Regions from separate parts of the Paraburkholderia sp. SIMBA_027 genome, predicted to be linked through region 3. Evidence: predicted binding sites of a transcription regulator. Region 3 holds the regulator's gene; each other region holds the start of a gene.
The links. The regulator LexA, encoded in region 3, represses DNA repair genes until DNA is damaged. The targets are predictions, from matches to a motif close to ACTGTATNNNNATACAGT.
Positions count from the first base shown of each region.

Region 1: a site for LexA is predicted at 1,751-1,768, ahead of imuA (translesion DNA synthesis-associated protein ImuA). Genes of this name have one in related genera too.
Region 2: a site for LexA is predicted at 1,362-1,379, ahead of SB764_RS16325 (PA0069 family radical SAM protein). Genes of this name have one in related genera too.
Region 4: a site for LexA is predicted at 2,615-2,632, ahead of SB764_RS27790 (VRR-NUC domain-containing protein). Genes of this name have one in related genera too.

Region 1 is NZ_JAWRWY010000008.1:152,947-157,353, reverse strand. It holds gene SB764_RS17015 (Y-family DNA polymerase) at 1-891, opposite strand, end outside; gene imuA (translesion DNA synthesis-associated protein ImuA) at 773-1,639, opposite strand; tRNA gene SB764_RS17005 (tRNA-Pro) at 1,975-2,051, shown strand; gene sixA (phosphohistidine phosphatase SixA) at 2,289-2,753, shown strand; gene SB764_RS16995 (GNAT family N-acetyltransferase) at 3,045-3,863, shown strand; gene ppx (exopolyphosphatase) at 3,980-4,407, opposite strand, start outside.
Region 2 is NZ_JAWRWY010000008.1:11,981-16,387, reverse strand. It holds gene SB764_RS16330 (NINE protein) at 1-62, shown strand, start outside; gene SB764_RS16325 (PA0069 family radical SAM protein) at 96-1,334, opposite strand; gene SB764_RS16320 (Lrp/AsnC ligand binding domain-containing protein) at 1,449-1,937, opposite strand; gene SB764_RS16315 (D-amino acid dehydrogenase) at 2,117-3,403, shown strand; partial or broken gene SB764_RS16310 (acyl-CoA dehydrogenase) at 3,489-4,407, opposite strand, start outside.
Region 3 is NZ_JAWRWY010000019.1:92,080-96,486, reverse strand. It holds gene cysT (sulfate ABC transporter permease subunit CysT) at 1-676, opposite strand, end outside; gene SB764_RS30630 (sulfate ABC transporter substrate-binding protein) at 790-1,836, opposite strand; gene lexA (transcriptional repressor LexA) at 2,106-2,756, shown strand; gene SB764_RS30620 (hypothetical protein) at 2,820-3,179, shown strand; gene SB764_RS30615 (DUF2939 domain-containing protein) at 3,349-4,065, shown strand; gene SB764_RS30610 (universal stress protein) at 4,161-4,407, opposite strand, start outside.
Region 4 is NZ_JAWRWY010000016.1:35,495-39,901, reverse strand. It holds gene SB764_RS27805 (DUF2844 domain-containing protein) at 75-566, shown strand; gene SB764_RS27800 (DUF3443 domain-containing protein) at 620-1,900, shown strand; gene SB764_RS27795 (hypothetical protein) at 1,964-2,497, opposite strand; gene SB764_RS27790 (VRR-NUC domain-containing protein) at 2,640-4,407, shown strand, end outside.

The DNA of each region.
Region 1 (4,407 bases), on a different contig from region 3:
CTGCATCACGAGACGGCGTGCGGCGAACAGCAGCGCCTCGGCGCTTTCCACGCGCGCCTGCAATTCGAGCGACGCATGAAACGACGGCGGCGCGGCGAACCAGACACGCGGATCGGGCGCCTCGCCGCGCGCCTGCGCGAGCCACGCGAGCACGCCGTCGCCGAAACGCCGCACGATGCCGTCGCGCGGCAGCCGCCGCAGATCGCCGAGCGTCGCGCAGCCGATCTGCGTGAGCGCCTGTTCGTGCTGCGCGGCGAACGGCGCGAGACCGACCGGCAGCGCGTCGAGCGCGCGCGCGAGCGTCGTTTCCTTGAGTACGTGCCAGCGCCGCGACGAGACCCGCGTGGCGCGCGCCTGCGCCAGCGTCCACGCACCCCACGCCGTGGGCGCGCAGGCGATGCGCGCGGCGTGCCCGCAGCTCGCGACCGTGGCCGACACCTTCGCGAGCAGCGCGCGCACGCCGCCGAACAGCCGCAGCCCCGAGCCGACTTCGAGCAACAAGGTATGCGACTGCGCGAACGACACCTTCGGCGTGTAGGCGAGCAACGCGAGCGCGAGCGCCTCGAACGCGCGCTGCTCGCGCGCCGCGTCGGCTTCGAGCAGCACGAGGCCCGGCGCGAGCGCCAGCGCATGCGCGCGCGTGGCGCCGGGCTGCACGCCGAGACGGAACGCGTCGAGATCGGCGATCAGGATGCGCGCGTGATCGGCGAGCGCATGGCAGCGCTCGGGCGGCGCGGCGGCTTCATCGTGCGGATGGGCGGGATCGGCGTGCTCAGCCCGCCTGTCCTGCGGCGGCAGTGACGACAGTGACGGCGGTGGCGGCGGCGCGGGCGGCAGGATCGGTTTGACGGCCTCCAGCGGCAACAACGGCAAGGTGACGGCGATCCACAGCATGATGATTGGCCCCGGGCCACGGCAGCGCCGACGCCTCGCCCGGCTGGGGCAACAGCGACGCCTGCAACGGCAAAGTAATGACGAGTGGCTGGGCGGGCGGCGGCCCGCGGCGTTTGAAAATATCGACGGACACGGCGGCGAGCTGCATCCAGGCGCGCCGGTTCAGACTCGCGTCCGCCTCGGGCGGCGGCACCGGCGTGCAGACCATGCGCAGCGGCGCCGGCGACGACTGGTTGCGCGCCGCGGGCGGCCGCATGAGAAACGCGAGCGCCTGCGAATCCTGCGCGGCGACCTGCAGACGCCGCAGGGTGTCGGCGCGCGCCTTCGGCTGCCAGAGCATCACGGCGCCGATGCCATCCTGCTTGAGCGCCTGCTCGGCGGCCCAGGGCGCCTCGTGCTCGCTCGCACGCACCCAGATCACGCGGTCGAGCGCGATGCCCCACGCCTTGAGCGCGCAGGCGTACGGCTGCCACGGCGGTGCGACCAGCAGCACATGACGGCCCGCCTGCGCCGTCAGCGCGCGCAGCGCGGGCGCGACGAGCCGCATCTCGCCGATGCCGCCCTGCTCGACCAGCAGCTCGGTCAGGCTGCCCGCGGGCCAGCCGGCGCCGGGCAACAGGGCGTCGAGCGCGGCGTGACCGCTCGACACCGTGCGCTCGCTCGCGTACGCGAGCTGATCGCCCTGCCAGACGCGGCTTTGCAGCCGCGACGGCAGATGCGCGGTGAGCTGAATCGCGGCGGCCATGCGTGCGCTCCGTTGCCGGGTTGCCCTGTCGATCGGGAATAGTTCGCCCTGCCCGGCAATGAAGGGGCATGGCGAAGGGAGTTGGGCGGGCGCATCGGGTGGCGCCGCAGTCCTGTATATTTATACAGTATTTCTGCGCGTTCCTGGAAGGGAGTTTTGGGTGGCCAAGGGGTGGCCAAGGGGTGGCCCAGGGTGGCCAGGCCAAGACGCGACGCGACGCGGAATTTTGAGGGGCGGATGGCGTGCCGGGATCGTCGCAAAAGCATCGCCAGCAAAAACAGCGAGCAAACGGATTTGACGCCGCGGGTAGGAAGACGCTACAATCCGCGGCTCCTCGGAGCGTAGCGCAGCCTGGTAGCGCATCTGATTTGGGATCAGAGGGTCGTAGGTTCGAATCCTATCGCTCCGACCACAGCTTCAAGCAAAAAGCCCAGCCTTAACCGGCTGGGCTTTTTGTTTTTCCGGCAGTCCTTCGACGCTTCCCGGCTGGGCAGCAATCCGGGCAATCCACACCCTGCCGCACCCTTCGCCGGCACACCCCATGCTCCCTACAATGGCAAAACACCGGCGAAAAACGAAACCGCGAAAAATAACGCCCCCCGCCTCGCGACATCCCGCCCATCCCGCCCATCTCCCAGGAGAGCCGCTCATGAATCTCATCCTCTGGCGCCACGCCGAAGCCGAAGACTTTGCGTCCAGCGACCTCGCGCGCCAGCTCACCACACGGGGACGCAAGCAGGCGCAGAACGTCGCGCGCTGGTTGCGCTCACGTCTGCCCGAAGACGCCGTGATCCTCGCGAGCCCCGCCGCGCGCACGATCCAGACCGCCGAGGCGCTCACCGACCAGTACCGCGTGGTGCGCGAAATCGCGCCCGATGCCAGCGTCGACGCCGTGCTCACCGCCGCCGGCTGGCCCGATGGCATCGCCTCCACCGTTGTCGTGGTCGGCCATCAGCCGACGCTCGGCGAAGTCGCCGCGCACCTCCTGTCGCACGACAGCGACCGCCGCGGCTGGCCCGTGAAGAAGTCGGGCGTCCTCTGGATCAAAAGCCGCGAGCGCAACGGCGACGGCGCAGCCGTCCTGCTCGCCGCCATCACGCCCGAACTCGTCTGATCGGCACCACACTGCGCGACTGCGCACCACGTCGCGCGCAAGATCGCGCGCCTTCGTCGCCCTCTCCTCACGCGCCGCCGCTCGCGGCGCGACTCCCCGCCTGAATGCCACCTAAGCCCGCCTGAACCCGCCGAAATCCCGCAAACGGCGTCACTAAACCGCACAACGGCCTCGCACCGCTCTGTCAGCCTTACAGAGCGTCATCGAATCGTCATTGCGTTTTCATGGAAACGTAACCGCGTATTACTAAATTGCCGGGAAAGTTCTCTTACTTCCCGACCAGGACGCCCCATGCGAGATCTGCCGATGCCCACCCTGCCGTTCGCCTCGAGCCTCTTCGAGTCGAATCGGCGTCTGCCGCGCGCCGAAGAAACGGTCACCGCGCAGCACCGCCTTCAGGTGGCCTGGGCTCGCAGCGACGAAGAACTGCGCGAAGCGCAGCGCCTGCGCTACCGCGTGTTCGCCGAGGAAATGGGCGCGCGTCTGACCGGCCCGGCCGGTCTCGACGTCGACGCCTTCGACCACTATTGCGATCACCTGATCGTGCGCGATCTCGACACGCTCAAGGTCGTCGGCACCTATCGCGTGCTGCCGCCGCACGAAGCCACGCGCATCGGCCGCCTGTACGCCGAGAGCGAATTCGACGTGTCGCGCCTCGCGCATTTGCGTCCGAAGATGGTCGAAGTGGGCCGCTCGTGCGTGCATCCCGACTACCGCAGCGGCTCGGTCATCATGTCGCTGTGGGGCGGTCTGGGCGCCTACATGACGCATAACGGCTACGAGACGATGCTCGGCTGCGCGAGCGTGGCGATGGCCGACGGCGGCCACTACGCGGCCAATCTCTACGCCTCGCTCGGCGCGAACGCGCTGACCGATCCGGAATACCGCGCCTTCCCGCACACGCCGCTGCCCGTCGAGGAACTGCGCACGGGCGGCAGCGCCGTGCCGCCGCCGCTGATCAAGGGCTATCTGCGTCTCGGCGCGAAGATCTGCGGCGCGCCGGCCTGGGATCCGGACTTCAACACCGCCGACTTCCTGACGCTGTTCCGTCTCTCGGACATCAACGAACGTTACGCGCGCCACTTCCTCGGCGAGGCCGCCACGCGCTGATCCACCGCGGCTTCACCGCATTCACGACGTCGCAAAACAAAACGCCCGGCCATTGAGCCGGGCGTTTTCATGTCCACATCGTCACGCAGGTCGTGCAGAACGCGCTGAGCGCGCGATCACTCTTCCGTATAAACCACGCGATACGGAATGCCGATCTTGCCCCACTCCGCCGCTTCCTGAACGAGGTTGTAATCGGTGAGCGGATTGTTCTGCACCCAGGCGTTCGGCAGCAGCACCTCGAAGCCCTCGCCTTCGCGCATGACCTTGATGTGCGGCAGGCCGACATCGGCGCGACGGCGGCTCAGCAGCGCGGCCAGACGCAGGCAGAACAGCAGCGGCCATTCGACATCGCGCGCCTGCGAGAGCTTGCCGAGCTTGCCCACGTGGCCGAGCACGAGCGCCGCGAGACGCGCCTGGTCGGTGCGCGAGAAGCCCGGCATGTCGGCGTTGCTGGCGATATAGGCCGAATGCTTGTGATACGCGCTGTGCGAAATCGACAGGCCGATCTCGTGCAGCGACGCCGCCCAGTTCAGGAAGTTGCGGC
Region 2 (4,407 bases), on a different contig from region 3:
CGCTTTCGTTCCAGACGTATTTCGAATCGCAGGTCGAAGCCGCCAAGGCGATTTCGCAGTAACGCGGCATTCACGTAACCGCAGCGCCATTGCGCTCAGAACAGATCGAGCTGGCGCTTCTGTTCCTGCGCCTTCGCGCGCACGAACTCCGACATGTCGAGAATGCCGTGACGCCGCTCGTTCAACCCGAGCCGCCGCACCGCGTTGTGAAAGCGCTGCTTGAGCAGGTCGGCCCATAGCCCGGTGCCCTTCATGCGCTGCGAAAACGACGACTCGTAATCCTTGCCGCCGCGCATGTCGCGCACGCGGCTCATCACGCGCTCGGCACGCTGCGGGAAATGCGCGGCGAGCCAGTCCTGAAACAGCGGCGAGACTTCCCAAGGCAGCCGCAGCACGATAAAGCTCGCGCTCGTCGCGCCCGCTTCGGCGCAGGCTTCGAGCACTCGCTCCATGTCGGGTTCGGTGACGAACGGGATCACCGGCGCGATGCTCACCCCCACCGGAATGCCCGCCTGCGCGAGCGTGCGGATCGTGCGCAGGCGGCGCGACGGCGTGGCCGCACGCGGTTCCAGCGTGCGCGCGATGTCGGCGTCGAGCGTGGTGATGGTGATGGCGGCCATGAACTGCTGGCGCTCCGCCATCGGCGCGAGCAGGTCGAGATCGCGTTCGATCAGCGACGATTTCGTGATGGCCGCGAACGGATGCTGCCGCTGCGCCAACACCTCGATCACGCGCCGCGTGATGCGCAGCTCGCGCTCGACGGGCTGCCAGGCGTCGGTATTCACGCCGAGCGCGATGGGCTCCGGCTCGTAGCCGGGTTTCGCCAGTTCGCGCGCGAGCAGTTCGGGCGCGTTGATCTTCGCGTACAGGCGACTCTCGAAATCGAGACCCGGCGAAAGTCCCAGATAACTGTGCGTGGGCCGCGCGAAACAATAAATGCAGCCATGCTCGCAACCGCGATACGGATTGAGTGACACGTTGAACGGAATGTCCGGCGACTGGTTGCGCGTGAGGATGCTTTTCGCGCGCTCCTCGTAGATCTGCGTGCGCAGCGCGGGCTCCGGCGTTTCGCGCTCGCCGGCTTGCGCGTTGGCTTGCGCGTTGGCTTGCTCGTCGATTTGCGCGCCCGCTTCATCGCTGCGCTCGCGCGCGTCGGCCGGCGATTCGACGTGCTGCCAGCCGTCGTCGTATGCCTCGCGCTGATCGACCTCGTAGCGCCCTTGCAGGTTCGTGACCGCGCCGCGCCCCTTGCGCGGCGCGGGCGGCGCGACGGGATACCAGGCGTCGGGGTCGGGGGCGCGATTAGCGTCGTTCGCGGGTGGGTTGCGGTTCACGGCGGGGCAAAAACAAAGCGTCTCGATACTGTACAAATATACAGTATCGAGACGCTTTGTCGAGTGCGAAAAACGGGGTGGAGTTGGTTGCCAGAACCCGACGCTTGAGCCGGACTACTCGCCCACCGCGATCGTCAGCGTCTCCTTGATCTCTTCCATCACCACATAGCTCTTCGACTGCACCGCGCCCGGCAGTTGCAGCAGGATGTCGCCGAGCAGCTTGCGGTAGTCCGCCATTTCGCCGATGCGCGCCTTGATCAGATAGTCGAAGTCGCCCGACACCAGGTGGCATTCGAGCACCTCGGGAATCTTCTGCACCTCGCGGCGGAACTGATCGAACATGTTGCCGCTCTTGTGGTCGAGCGTGATCTCCACGAACACCAGCAGCGCCGCGCCGAGCACGTTCGGATTGACGCGCGCGTAGTAGCCCGTGATGACGCCGTCTCGCTCCATGCGCTTGACCCGCTCGATGCACGGCGTGACCGACAGCCCGACCTGCTCGGCGAGGTCTTTCATGGCCATGCGGCCGTCCTGCTGAAGCAGCTTGAGGATGCGGTGATCGAGCCGGTCGAGTGCGCGGACCGGCTGACGCTGCGTTCTCATGTTTTTTTCCTGAAAATCAGATAAATACAATAACAAAACCTAGTCTTACAACAATAGCATAGTCGATATTACTGGCTACATCCGGATTTTCGTGCCATCCGCCCTGCCGCCGCTCAAAACGGCCCTGCGGCGCCCCGGCAAGACCGCGTAGCCCAAACAATTCTCTCTACGGAGCAGCTATGCGAGTCGTCGTGTTGGGCAGTGGTGTGGTCGGTGTGGCCAGCGCCTGGTATCTTGCCCGCGCGGGCCATGAAGTGACGGTGATCGACCGCGAGTCCGGTCCCGCGCTCGACACCAGTTTTGCGAACGCCGGCCAGATTTCGCCGGGCTACGCCGCGCCGTGGGCGGCGCCGGGCGTGCCGCTCAAGGCGATCAAGTGGATGTTCGAGAAGCACGCGCCGCTCGCCATCCGCCTCGACGGCACGAAGTTCCAGCTGCAATGGATGTGGCAGATGCTGCAGAACTGCACGGCCGGGCGCTACGCGCAGAACAAGGGCCGCATGGTGCGTCTGGCCGAATACAGCCGCGACTGCCTGCAGGCGCTGCGCGCCGACACCGGCATCCAGTACGAAGGCCGCACGGGCGGCACGCTGCAGGTGTTCCGCACGCAGCAGCAATTCGAAGGCGCGGCGAAGGACATCGCCGTGCTCAAGGACGCCAACGTGCCATACGAACTGCTGAGCGCCGCCGAACTCGGCCGCGCCGAACCCGCGCTCGCCGCCGTCTCGCACAAGCTCACGGGCGGCCTGCGTCTGCCCGGCGACGAAACCGGCGACTGCCAGCTCTTCACCACGCGCCTCGCCGCGATGGCCGCCGAACTCGGCGTGAAGTTCCGCTACAACACGCCGATCGACGGCCTCGCCGTGCAGGGCGACCGCATCGCGGGCGTGCAATGCGGCAGCGAACTCGTGCGCGCCGACAGCTATGTGCTCGCGCTCGGCTCGTACTCCACGAAGATGCTCTCGGGTCTCATGAAGATTCCGGTGTATCCGCTCAAGGGTTATTCGATCACCGCGCCGATCGTCAACGCCGACGCCGCGCCGGTCTCCACCGTGCTCGACGAAACCTACAAGATCGCGATCACGCGTTTCGACGACCGCATTCGCGTGGGCGGCATGGCGGAAATCGTCGGCTTCGACAAGTCGCTCAAGCAGGCGCGCCGCGAAACGCTCGAAATGTGCGTGAACGATCTGTTCCCCGGCGGCGGCGATACGGCTCAAGCCAGCTTCTGGACCGGTCTGCGCCCGATGACGCCGGACGGCACGCCCATCGTCGGCCGCACGCCGCTCTCGAACCTGTTCCTGAACACGGGGCACGGCACGCTCGGCTGGACCATGTCGTGCGGCTCGGGCCAGTTGCTCGCCGACCTCATCTCCGGCAAGCAACCCGCGATCAAGGCCGACGACCTCTCGGTCTATCGCTACCTCGGCGAACAGCACGGCACGCATCGCCCGGCTTACGCTTAAGGACTCGCCGCTTCGTTGAAGGCGGCAAAAAACGGCGGCGCTCTGAAGAGAGGCCGCCGTTTTTCATGACCCCGCACGCCGTCAATCAGAACTGATCTTCCGGCAATGCCAGCACGCCCTCGTCGCCCTTCGCGTTGACGATACCCGCTTCGAGCGCCAGCGCGCGCGGCAACACCTGCTCCGCATAGCACTGCGCCGTCGCGATCTTCGCGCCGTAGAACGCCGGATCGTGCGGCATGAGCCGTTGCGCGGCGAGCATCGCGCGCGCCATCTGCCAGCCGCCCAGCACGACGCCCGCGAGCATCAGATACGGCACGCTGCCCGCGAACACCGCGTTCGGATCGCGCTTCGCATTCGCCAGCACGAAATCCACGGCCGACTCGAACGCACCCCGCCCAAGCGCCAGATACTTCGCCATCGACTTGAACGCCCCGCCGTCCTGCGCGCCGAGTTCCGCGACCGTCTTGCCGATTTCGGCCGCCAGCGCCTTCGCCACCGCGCCGCCGTCGCGCAGCGTCTTGCGTCCGATCAGATCGTTCGCCTGGATCGCGGTCGTGCCTTCGTAGATCGGCAGAATGCGCGCGTCGCGATAGAACTGCGCCGCGCCCGTCTCCTCGATGAAACCCATGCCGCCGTGAACCTGCACGCCGAGGCTCGTCACCTCGATCGACGACTCGGTGCTCCAGCCCTTCACGATCGGCACGAGATACTCGTAGACGGCCTGATGACGCGCGCGCCGCGGCATCGGGATCGCGATGCGCGCGGTCGCTCTCGCCCGCCGCCGCGTAAGCGAGCGCGCGCGCCGCCTCGGTGAGCGCGCGCATGGTGCCGAGCATGCGCCGCACGTCCGGATGATGCACGATGGTGACCGCCGCCTTCGACGAGCCATCGACGGGCCGGCTCTGCACGCGCTCCTTCGCATAGCCGAGCGCCTTCTGATACGCGCGCTCCGAAATCGCCACGCCCTGCATGCCCACCGCGAATCGCGCGGCGTTCATCATGAT
Region 3 (4,407 bases):
TCGGCACGTTGCCGGCGATGAAGATGACCGAACCGTACTCGCCCAGCGCGCGCGCGAACGACAGCGCGAAGCCGGTCAGCAGCGCGGGAAACGCCGCCGGCAGCACGACGCGGCGGAACGTCAGCCAGCGCGACGCGCCGAGGCACGCGGCCGCCTCTTCCTGCTCGCGCTCGAACTCTTCGAGCACGGGCTGCACCGTGCGCACCACGAACGGCAGGCCGATGAACGTCAGCGCGACCAGCACGCCGAGCGGCGTGAAGGCGATCTTGAGTCCGAGCGGCTGCAGATACTGGCCGATCCAGCCGTTGCCCGCGTACACGGCCGCGAGCGAAATGCCGGCCACCGAGGTCGGCAGCGCGAACGGCAAATCGACGAGCGCGTCGATCACGCGCTTGAACGGGAACGTGTAGCGCACCAGCACCCACGCGAGCAGAAAGCCGAACACCGCGTTGATGAGCGCGCCGCCGAGCGCGGCGGTAAACGTCAGGCGGTACGACGCGATCACGCGCGGCGACCACACGGCGCGCACGAATTGCGCCCAGTCGAGCGTGGCGGTCTTGAGAAAGGTGGCCGCGAGCGGAATCAGCACCACGAGGCTCAGATAAGCCACGGTGATGCCGAGCGTCACGCCGAATCCCGGCAGCGCGCCTGGCTTGCGTAATCGGAACGTCGTCATGCTGGATCTCTTCACATGGGTTGCGCGTCTGTTGCGCCGAAAGGCGCGCCTCATAGGGCGCGCCTTGTTTTTATCGTTACGTCGATACTGCTACTGCACAACCGCGACTGCGCTTATTGCGGCTGGTAGATCGAGTCGAACACGCCGCCATCCGCGAAATGCGTCTTCTGTGCGTTGGCCCAGCCGCCGAAGGTGTCGTCCACCGTGTAGAGCTTCAGCTTCGGGAACTTCGCCGTCAGCGCCGCCGGCACCTTGTCCGAACGCGGACGGTAGAAGTTCTTCGCGGCGATCTCCTGACCTTCCTCGCTATAGAGGAACTGCAGATACGCCTCGGCCTGCTTGCGCGTGCCCTTCTTGTCGACGACCTTGTCGACCACGGCAACCGGCGGCTCGGCCAGAATGCTCACCGACGGCACCACGATCTCGAACTTGTCCGGACCGAATTCCTTCAGCGACAGGAAGGCCTCGTTTTCCCAGGCGATCAGCACGTCGCCGATGCCGCGCTGCACGAAGCTCGTGGTCGCGCCGCGCGCGCCCGAATCGAGCACGCCCGCATTCTTGTAGAGCTTCGTCACGAACTCCTTGGCCTTCTGGTCGTTGCCGCCCGGCTGATGTTCGGCGTACGCCCAGGCCGCGAGGTAGTTCCAGCGCGCGCCGCCCGAGGTCTTCGGATTCGGCGTGACGATCGACACGCCCGGCTTCGTCAGATCGTCCCAGTCCTTGATGTGCTTGGGATTGCCCTTGCGCACCAGAAACACGATGGTCGAGGTGTACGGCGAGGCGTTGTCGGGCAGGCGCTTTTGCCAGTCCTTCGCGACGATGCCCTTGTTGGCGAGCGCGTCGATGTCCCAGGCCAGCGCCAGCGTCACCACGTCCGCCTGCAGGCCGTCGAGCACCGAGCGCGCCTGTGCGCCCGAGCCGCCGTGCGACTGCTTGATGGTGAGCGTTTCGCCCGTCTTCGCCTTCCACTGCTTGATGAAGGCTTCGTTGATCTCCTGATACAGCTCGCGCGTCGGGTCGTACGACACGTTCAGCAGCGAGGTATCCGCGTGCGCAGCCGGCGCCATCGCCACCATGCCGACGAGCGGTGCGATGCCGATGACCAGTTTTGCAGCCAGCGAAGTCAGCCAGCCTGCGCGCCCCGTATTGCCTTGATTCATCCACTTTCTCCGTTTTGTCGTGTGGTGCTTGCGATCGATGAAGGCCAGTCTAGCGATCCGCTTACATTATTAAAAATGATGTTTTTTCATTCTTTAATACGCAAAAGTGGTAAGGGCGGAGGAATCGGACGTTGGAGCGTGTTTTCGTCCGTCAGATCGCCGGGAAACGCTGCTGTGGCGGCACCCAAACGACAAAGTTCAAGTAACACTTGAAAAGCGGCGAATACTGTATAAAAATACAGTTACCTGTTCAAACATACAGTGTCGACATGACCAAACTCACCGCACGACAGCAGCAGGTTTTCGATCTGATCCGCCGCGCGATCGAGCGCACCGGCTTTCCGCCCACGCGCGCCGAGATCGCTGCCGAACTGGGCTTCAGCTCGGCCAACTCGGCGGAAGAGCATTTGCGCGCGCTGGCCCGCAAGGGTGTGATCGAGCTTGCGGCGGGCGCCTCGCGCGGCATCCGTCTGATGCCCGGCCCCGACGACCTGCCGCACCAGTTCACGCTGCCGCACGCCAGCATCATGCAGCTCTCGCTGCCGCTGGTCGGGCGCGTCGCGGCAGGCAGCCCGATCCTCGCGCAAGAACATATCTCGCAGAACTACGCCTGCGACCCGGCGCTGTTCTCCAGCCGCCCCGACTATCTGTTGAAGGTGCGCGGGCTGTCGATGCGCGACGCCGGCATCCTCGACGGCGACCTGCTCGCCGTGCAGAAGAAGGCCGAAGCGAAAGACGGCCAGATCATCGTGGCGCGTCTGGGCGACGACGTCACCGTGAAGCGTCTGAAGCGCCAGCCCAACGGCATCGAACTGATCGCGGAGAACCCCGACTACGACAACATCTTCGTGCAGGCCGGCAGCGCCGACTTCGCGCTCGAAGGCATTGCCGTCGGTCTGATCCGGCCCACCGAATTCTAAGAATCCATCCGCGCCTGTCAGCGCTGGTTTTGCGCCTCGTGGCGCACTTCTCTGGAGAGAGTCATGGAACGCCTTGCCCGCCTGTTGCCCTTCCGTCAATTCGGCCGTCTGCGCCATCTGCGCGGAATCGCCTCGTGCGCAATGCGTGAAGCGCGCGCCTCAGCCGCCGCGCTCAATGGCTCGCTTTTCGAGAAGCTGGAAACGCCGGAACTGCCGCCGCTGCCGTCGGCGCAACCGGCCTTCGCCCGCGTGTCGCTGAACAGCACGCTGAATACGGAACAGCCGGACCGCCGCGCGCCGGTGCGCGTGTATCACGGTCAGTCGCGTCTCATCATGGTCGGCACGATGGACGCGGTGTGCCGTGCCATCGACCGCTGCATCGCCGAACAGCAAAGCGATCTGGCGGCGGCGCTCGCGAAGTAAGGTGTGAAATCGGAAGGTGGGAAATAGCGTGTCGGCGGAGGTTCTTGCGGGTGTAGGGATCGTTTTGGCGCACGTGTGGTCAACACTGTGATTGAATCGCCGACTCAACTACTCCTACTGAACCGCTATCTGAACCCTTGCGCTGCTCGCGCAGCGCGCCTGCTCTCCGATGACCGATATCGATACACCCAAGCTTTCTCGCTCTCGCGCCGGCAAGTCCTCGAACTGGAAGAAGCCCGTCGCCATCGCCGTTGCGGCGGTGGCCGTGGTGGCCGCGCTCGGTTACGGCTACGCCTCGCCGTACATCGCGCTGAATCATCTCAAACAGGCCGCCGACGCACGCGACGCGGCCTCGCTGAGCGAATACGTCGATTACCCCGCGTTGCGCGCGAGTCTCAAGCAACAGGCCGGGGAAATGCTGCAACGGCGCATTCAGGCCGAGCACAGCAGCAATCCGTTACTGCTGTTTGGCGCGGTGATCGGCTCGGCGCTGATCGGCCCGCTCGTCGACGCCTACGCCACGCCTGAAGGCGTCGCCGCGCTGCTCAACGGTATGCCGCCCACCGGCAAGCCCGGCGAACAACCCGCCGCGCCGCCGCCGGCTCCGCCCGCAGAAAACGCGCCGCCATCCGCGCCGCCAAGTGGCGCGTCAGCCGAAGCGCCCGCCAACCCCGGCGCACTGGCCGAGCCCGCTCAAGCGCAACCCCGATCGCAAGCCACGGCGGGTTATCGCAGCATCAATGAGTTCGCGGTCACATGGCAGCGCAGCGCGCACAGCGAGCGCTATGCCGCCATCCTGGAGCGGCACGGCCTGTTCTCGTGGAAGCTCGCGGCGGTGGAATTGAACGAACCCGATTCGGGCAGCGGCGCGAACACGCCGAACTGATCGGGCGCGAATGGCTGATCGTCTGCATCAAGGCGGCAATCATTGCGCGGCGGGCCGGCAAGACGTTAAACGCATGCCAGCCCCGCGCACGCGCCCTACGCGGCCGCTTGCTGCTTGTCTTCAGCAGGCGACGAACACGCCACGAGAATGCTGCACGACACACGATCGAGCAGCGGCGTATTGCCCGCGCCCATCCACCAGCGCGACAGACCTGTGCGGCAGCGATGCCCCACCACTACGAGATCGGCCTGCAGTTCGTTGGCGAGATTCGCGATTTCGTCGATCGGATGACCGAACGCGAAGTGGCCCTGCGCGCGCACGCCGCGTTCGGTGAGCCAGTCG
Region 4 (4,407 bases), on a different contig from region 3:
CCTGAAAGGGCCCGGTGCTACTTTTCTCAAAAAGAAAAGAAACATCTCGAAAAAAGAATCTAACGGAGAGAAATATGACAACTTGCAGCCTCACCGAGGCGGGCCGCGTCACGTCTGTCGCCCGCGCAGTTACCTGCGCACTCGTGTGCCTGGCCGGTCTGCCCGCCGTCGCGCACGCCGCGCTCGGCGACATCGCCCCCGCCGCCGAAGCCGCCTCGCCGCCCGCGCACAGCGTCGCGGGCGGCGAGGCGCGGATGGCGAGCTACACCGATGCCGCGGGCACGACCGTCAACGTCTACATCGACGCCCGCAGCCGGCGGATCTTCGCCTACACCTGGCAAGGCCCGGCGACGCCCAATCTCGACACACTCCTCGGCCCGTACGCCGCCACCTGGCACAGCGGCGCGGCAGCGCTGCACGCCGCCGGCGGCGACGAACTGCACGCCGCGCGCGTGGAAACGCCATCGGTCATCGTCGAAACCGGCGGTCACATGCGCGGTTACATCGGGCGCGCGTGGCTGCCCGGCGCGCTGCCCGTCGGCATCACTGAGAGGGCACTGCAATGAACGCACATGAACTTCCAGCGCGGGCACAAGAGTCTGCGCCATCCCGCCGCCGCATGCGCCTGCTCGCTTGCGCGAGCGTCCTTGGGCTCGCGCTGAGCGTCACGCTCGTCGCCTGCGGCGGCGGCGGGGGCGATGGCGGCGGCAACGGCGCGGGCAGTCCGCCCGCCCCCAGCGCGACCGCCGCGCCTACCGCCGTCAAACCTGCGGCCACGCCCGCGCCGAACACCAGCAATACGAGCGTGCCGCCGTCGAGCACGCCCAACGTGCATCCCGTGAGCGTCGCGGCCACGCCCAGCTCGACGCGCAACATGCTCACCACGACCGTGACCGTCTGCGTGCCGGGCACGAACACCTGCGCGACCATCGGCAACGTGCAGGTGGACACCGGTTCGCAGGGCCTGCGGCTGCTCGCTTCCGCGCTGCCCGCCGGACTGAATCTGCCCGCCGTGTCGGCGGGCGGCGGCCAGGCCATCGCGGGCGAATGCGCGGGCTTCGGCAGCGGCTACACCTGGGGCGCCGTGCGCAGCGCCGACGTGCGGCTCGCGGGCGAAGTGGCGTCCGCGCTGCCGATCCAGGTGATCGCCGACCCGGCCGTGCCCGCCACGCCGAGCGCCTGCCAGGGCCGCGGCCTCGCGATGCTGACGCCCGGGACGCTGCGCGCGAACGGCATCCTCGGCGTCGGTCCGTTCGATGCCGACTGCGGCGCGTCGTGCGTCAATCAGGCGTCGGGATCGTGGTACTACGCGTGCGCGTCGGGCACTTGCGCGGCCAGCGCGCAGCCGCTCGCGCAGCAGGTGCGCAACCCCGTCGCCGCCTTCGCCACCGACAACAACGGCGTCGTGCTCGACCTGCCCGCGGTGGCCGCGACCGGCGCATCGAGCGTGTCCGGATCGCTGATCTTCGGCATCGGCTCGCAGTCGAACAACGCGCTCGGCGGCGCGACTGTGCTGCGCGCGAACACCGTGACGGGCTTCGTCTCGACCACCACCTCGGACGGCAGCGTCTACGCGCAAAGCTATCTGGACAGCGGCTCGAACGGATTCTTCTTCGCCAACGCGACGCTCACGCGCTGCGGCGTCTGGTACTGCCCGTCATCGCCGCAAAGTCTCAGCGCGACGATCAAGGGCATCGACGGCACCGGCGCGCCCGCCGCGCTTTCGATCGACAGCGCGCAGACGCTCTTCGCGAGCGGCAACTGGGCGTTCGCGAATCTGGCGGGCTACAACGGCCATGCGTTCGGATGGGGCCTGCCGTTTTTCTTCGGCAAGCGCGTCTATACGGCGATCGAGGCCCAGGCGACGCCGGTGGGCGCGGGACCGTACTTCGCGTTCTGATGACGAGGGGGAAAACGGAGCGAGGCGCGCGCAGCGCGCCTCGTCATGATGGACGAAACGTGCTTAGTCTTGCGCGCTGGCGTCGGAAGCCGGCGTGGTCTTCGCGAGCGCGGCCGGCGCGAGCCAGTGGAACGACGTGAGGCTGCCGGTGTGATCGTAGGTGCACTCGGCGGCGGTGGCCGTGGGCGGCGCCTTGTGCAGGCCGAGTTTGCGGGCGATCAGCTCGACGGGCGTGGAGGGCTTGGCTTCCGCTGCATGCGTCGACGAAGCGCCCGACGCAGCCGAAGCCGCCGACGCCACCGCAGCACTCGAAGCACCCGTAGCCGCATGTGCCCCGCTCGCAGCCACAGCCGCCGATGCGGCGACCGCCTCCGACGCCGGCAACGCGCCGCGTTCGAGATGCCCTTCGATCACCACGCGTTCGCCGCGATACGCCACGGCGGTATGCGTGACGGAGAGTTCGCCCAGCGACGCCTGGTTCAGCCGCGTGCGCATCTCCTGCTCGCAGGCGCCCGGATTCTGATACTGCGCGACGCATCCCGCGAGCAGGGTAACGCCGGCCGCAAGGCCGACGAGGCTGACATTCCGTTTATTCATCGCTCTTTCATGCGCTCGAAGCGCGGTTCGGTTTTCAGGCTGCGGCAATTGTAGCCTACGGTAGGCCGCGCCCTCCGTCGAAGCGATGCGCGGCGGCGCGGGCCTGCTATCATCGCTGCTGTATATCCGTACAGTGCCGCGCGTGCTTCCCGACTCCCCCGATCCGTTCTATTACCTCGCAAACTTCGAGCGTGCGCTCGGCTGGCTCGACGCGCGCTGCGCCGACCTGTTCGACGACGGGGAACGCCGCTTCCTGCGCGAATTCGTCGCCCTGCCGCGCGCCTCGCGTGCGTTGTTCGTGCGCATGCTGATGCGCAAAGGCCCGGATTTTCGCGTCAGCAAGCTCGATTACGCCGAAATCGGCTGCCCGCGCGAAGCCGCTGCGCCGCTGGTGGCGGGCGGCTGGCTCGACGGCGCGCCCGTGCTCGCTTTCGATGCGCTCGCGGCAATCGTCACGAAGGCGGAATTGCTGGCGCTCGCTGCGCACCTCGCGCAAGTCACCCATGAGCCCGACCTGGCCGACACCGCCAACGCGCCATCGCACGCAGCCGCCGTGCAAGCGCTCAACGCGCTCGACAAACGCAGCGCCACGCGCGCCGCCACGCTTGCCGCGCTCGACGCTCTCGCGCCCGACGCACGCGAATGGGCCGCGTGGTTCCCCGCTTCCGCCGACGCCGTGTTCCGCTTCAACGCTGCGCCGCTGTGCGAGCGCCTGCGCCTGATGTTCTTCGGCAATCTGCGCCAGGACTGGACCGAGTTCGTGCTCGCCGATCTGGGCGTCTATCGCTACGAGCAGGTGCCGCTCGATGCGGCGTCGCGCGCGTTCCAGCAGCGCACCGACATCGACGCCTATCTCGCCCTGCGCGATTGCCGCGAAGCGCTCGATCTCGCCGACGATCCGGTCGCGGGCCTCGCGTACGCGCTCGATACGCTCGACGCTCTCGCGCCCCGCACGCACGGCAATGCGTGGCTGCGCGCGCGTCACGACCGTCTGCGCCACGCCGTGGGGCTCGCCGCCGAGCGCGCCAGCGAAGCCGACCTCGCGTGGCGCGCCTACGTGGACAGCGCGCATCCGGAGTCGCGCTACCGGCGCGTGCGCGTGCTCGAACAACTCGCGCGCCGCGACGAAGCCGTGGCCCTCGCGCAGGCGATTGCCGCCGCGCCGGCGAACGAGGAAGAGGCGCAACGCGCGGCGCGCACGCTCGGCCGCCTGCTGCGCACACGCGCGAAAAAACACGCAAGCCAAGCGGACGACACCGCCGCGTCCACCCACGCGAAGCTCTCGCTGACCTTGCCCGCCGCGTGGGCGGCTCTGCGCGTGGAAGAAGCATCGCGCCGCGCGCTCAGCACCGACGACGCGCCCGTGTTCTACGTCGAGAACACGCTAATCACCAGTCTGTTCGGCCTGCTCTGCTGGCCCGCGCTGTTCGCGCCGCTGCCGGGCGCGTTCTTCCATCCTTTCCAGCGCGGCCCTGCCGACCTCCACGCCGCCGATTTCGTCAGTCGGCGCGCCGAGCGCTTCGCGGCCTGTCTCGCCGAACTCGACGACGGCCGCTATCGCGAGACCATCTTCGCCCGCTTCGGCGAGAAATACGGCGTCCAGTCGCCCTACGTCGCGTGGCCCGCGCTCGACGACACGCTGCTCACGCTCGCGCTCGACTGCTTTCCGGCCGCGCATCTGCGTCTGTGGTTCGAGCGTCTGTTGCGCGAACCCGCCGCCAACCGCTCGGGTCTGCCCGACCTCGTGCGCTTCTGGCCGCGCGAACGCCGCTACGAGCTGATCGAGGTGAAAGGCCCCGGCGACCGCCTGCAGGACAACCAGCGCCGCTGGCTCGCCTATTGCGCGTCGCACGGCATGCCCGTCACGGTGCTGCAGGCGCGCTGGGCCCGCGAAGATAGCGACGAGCGCG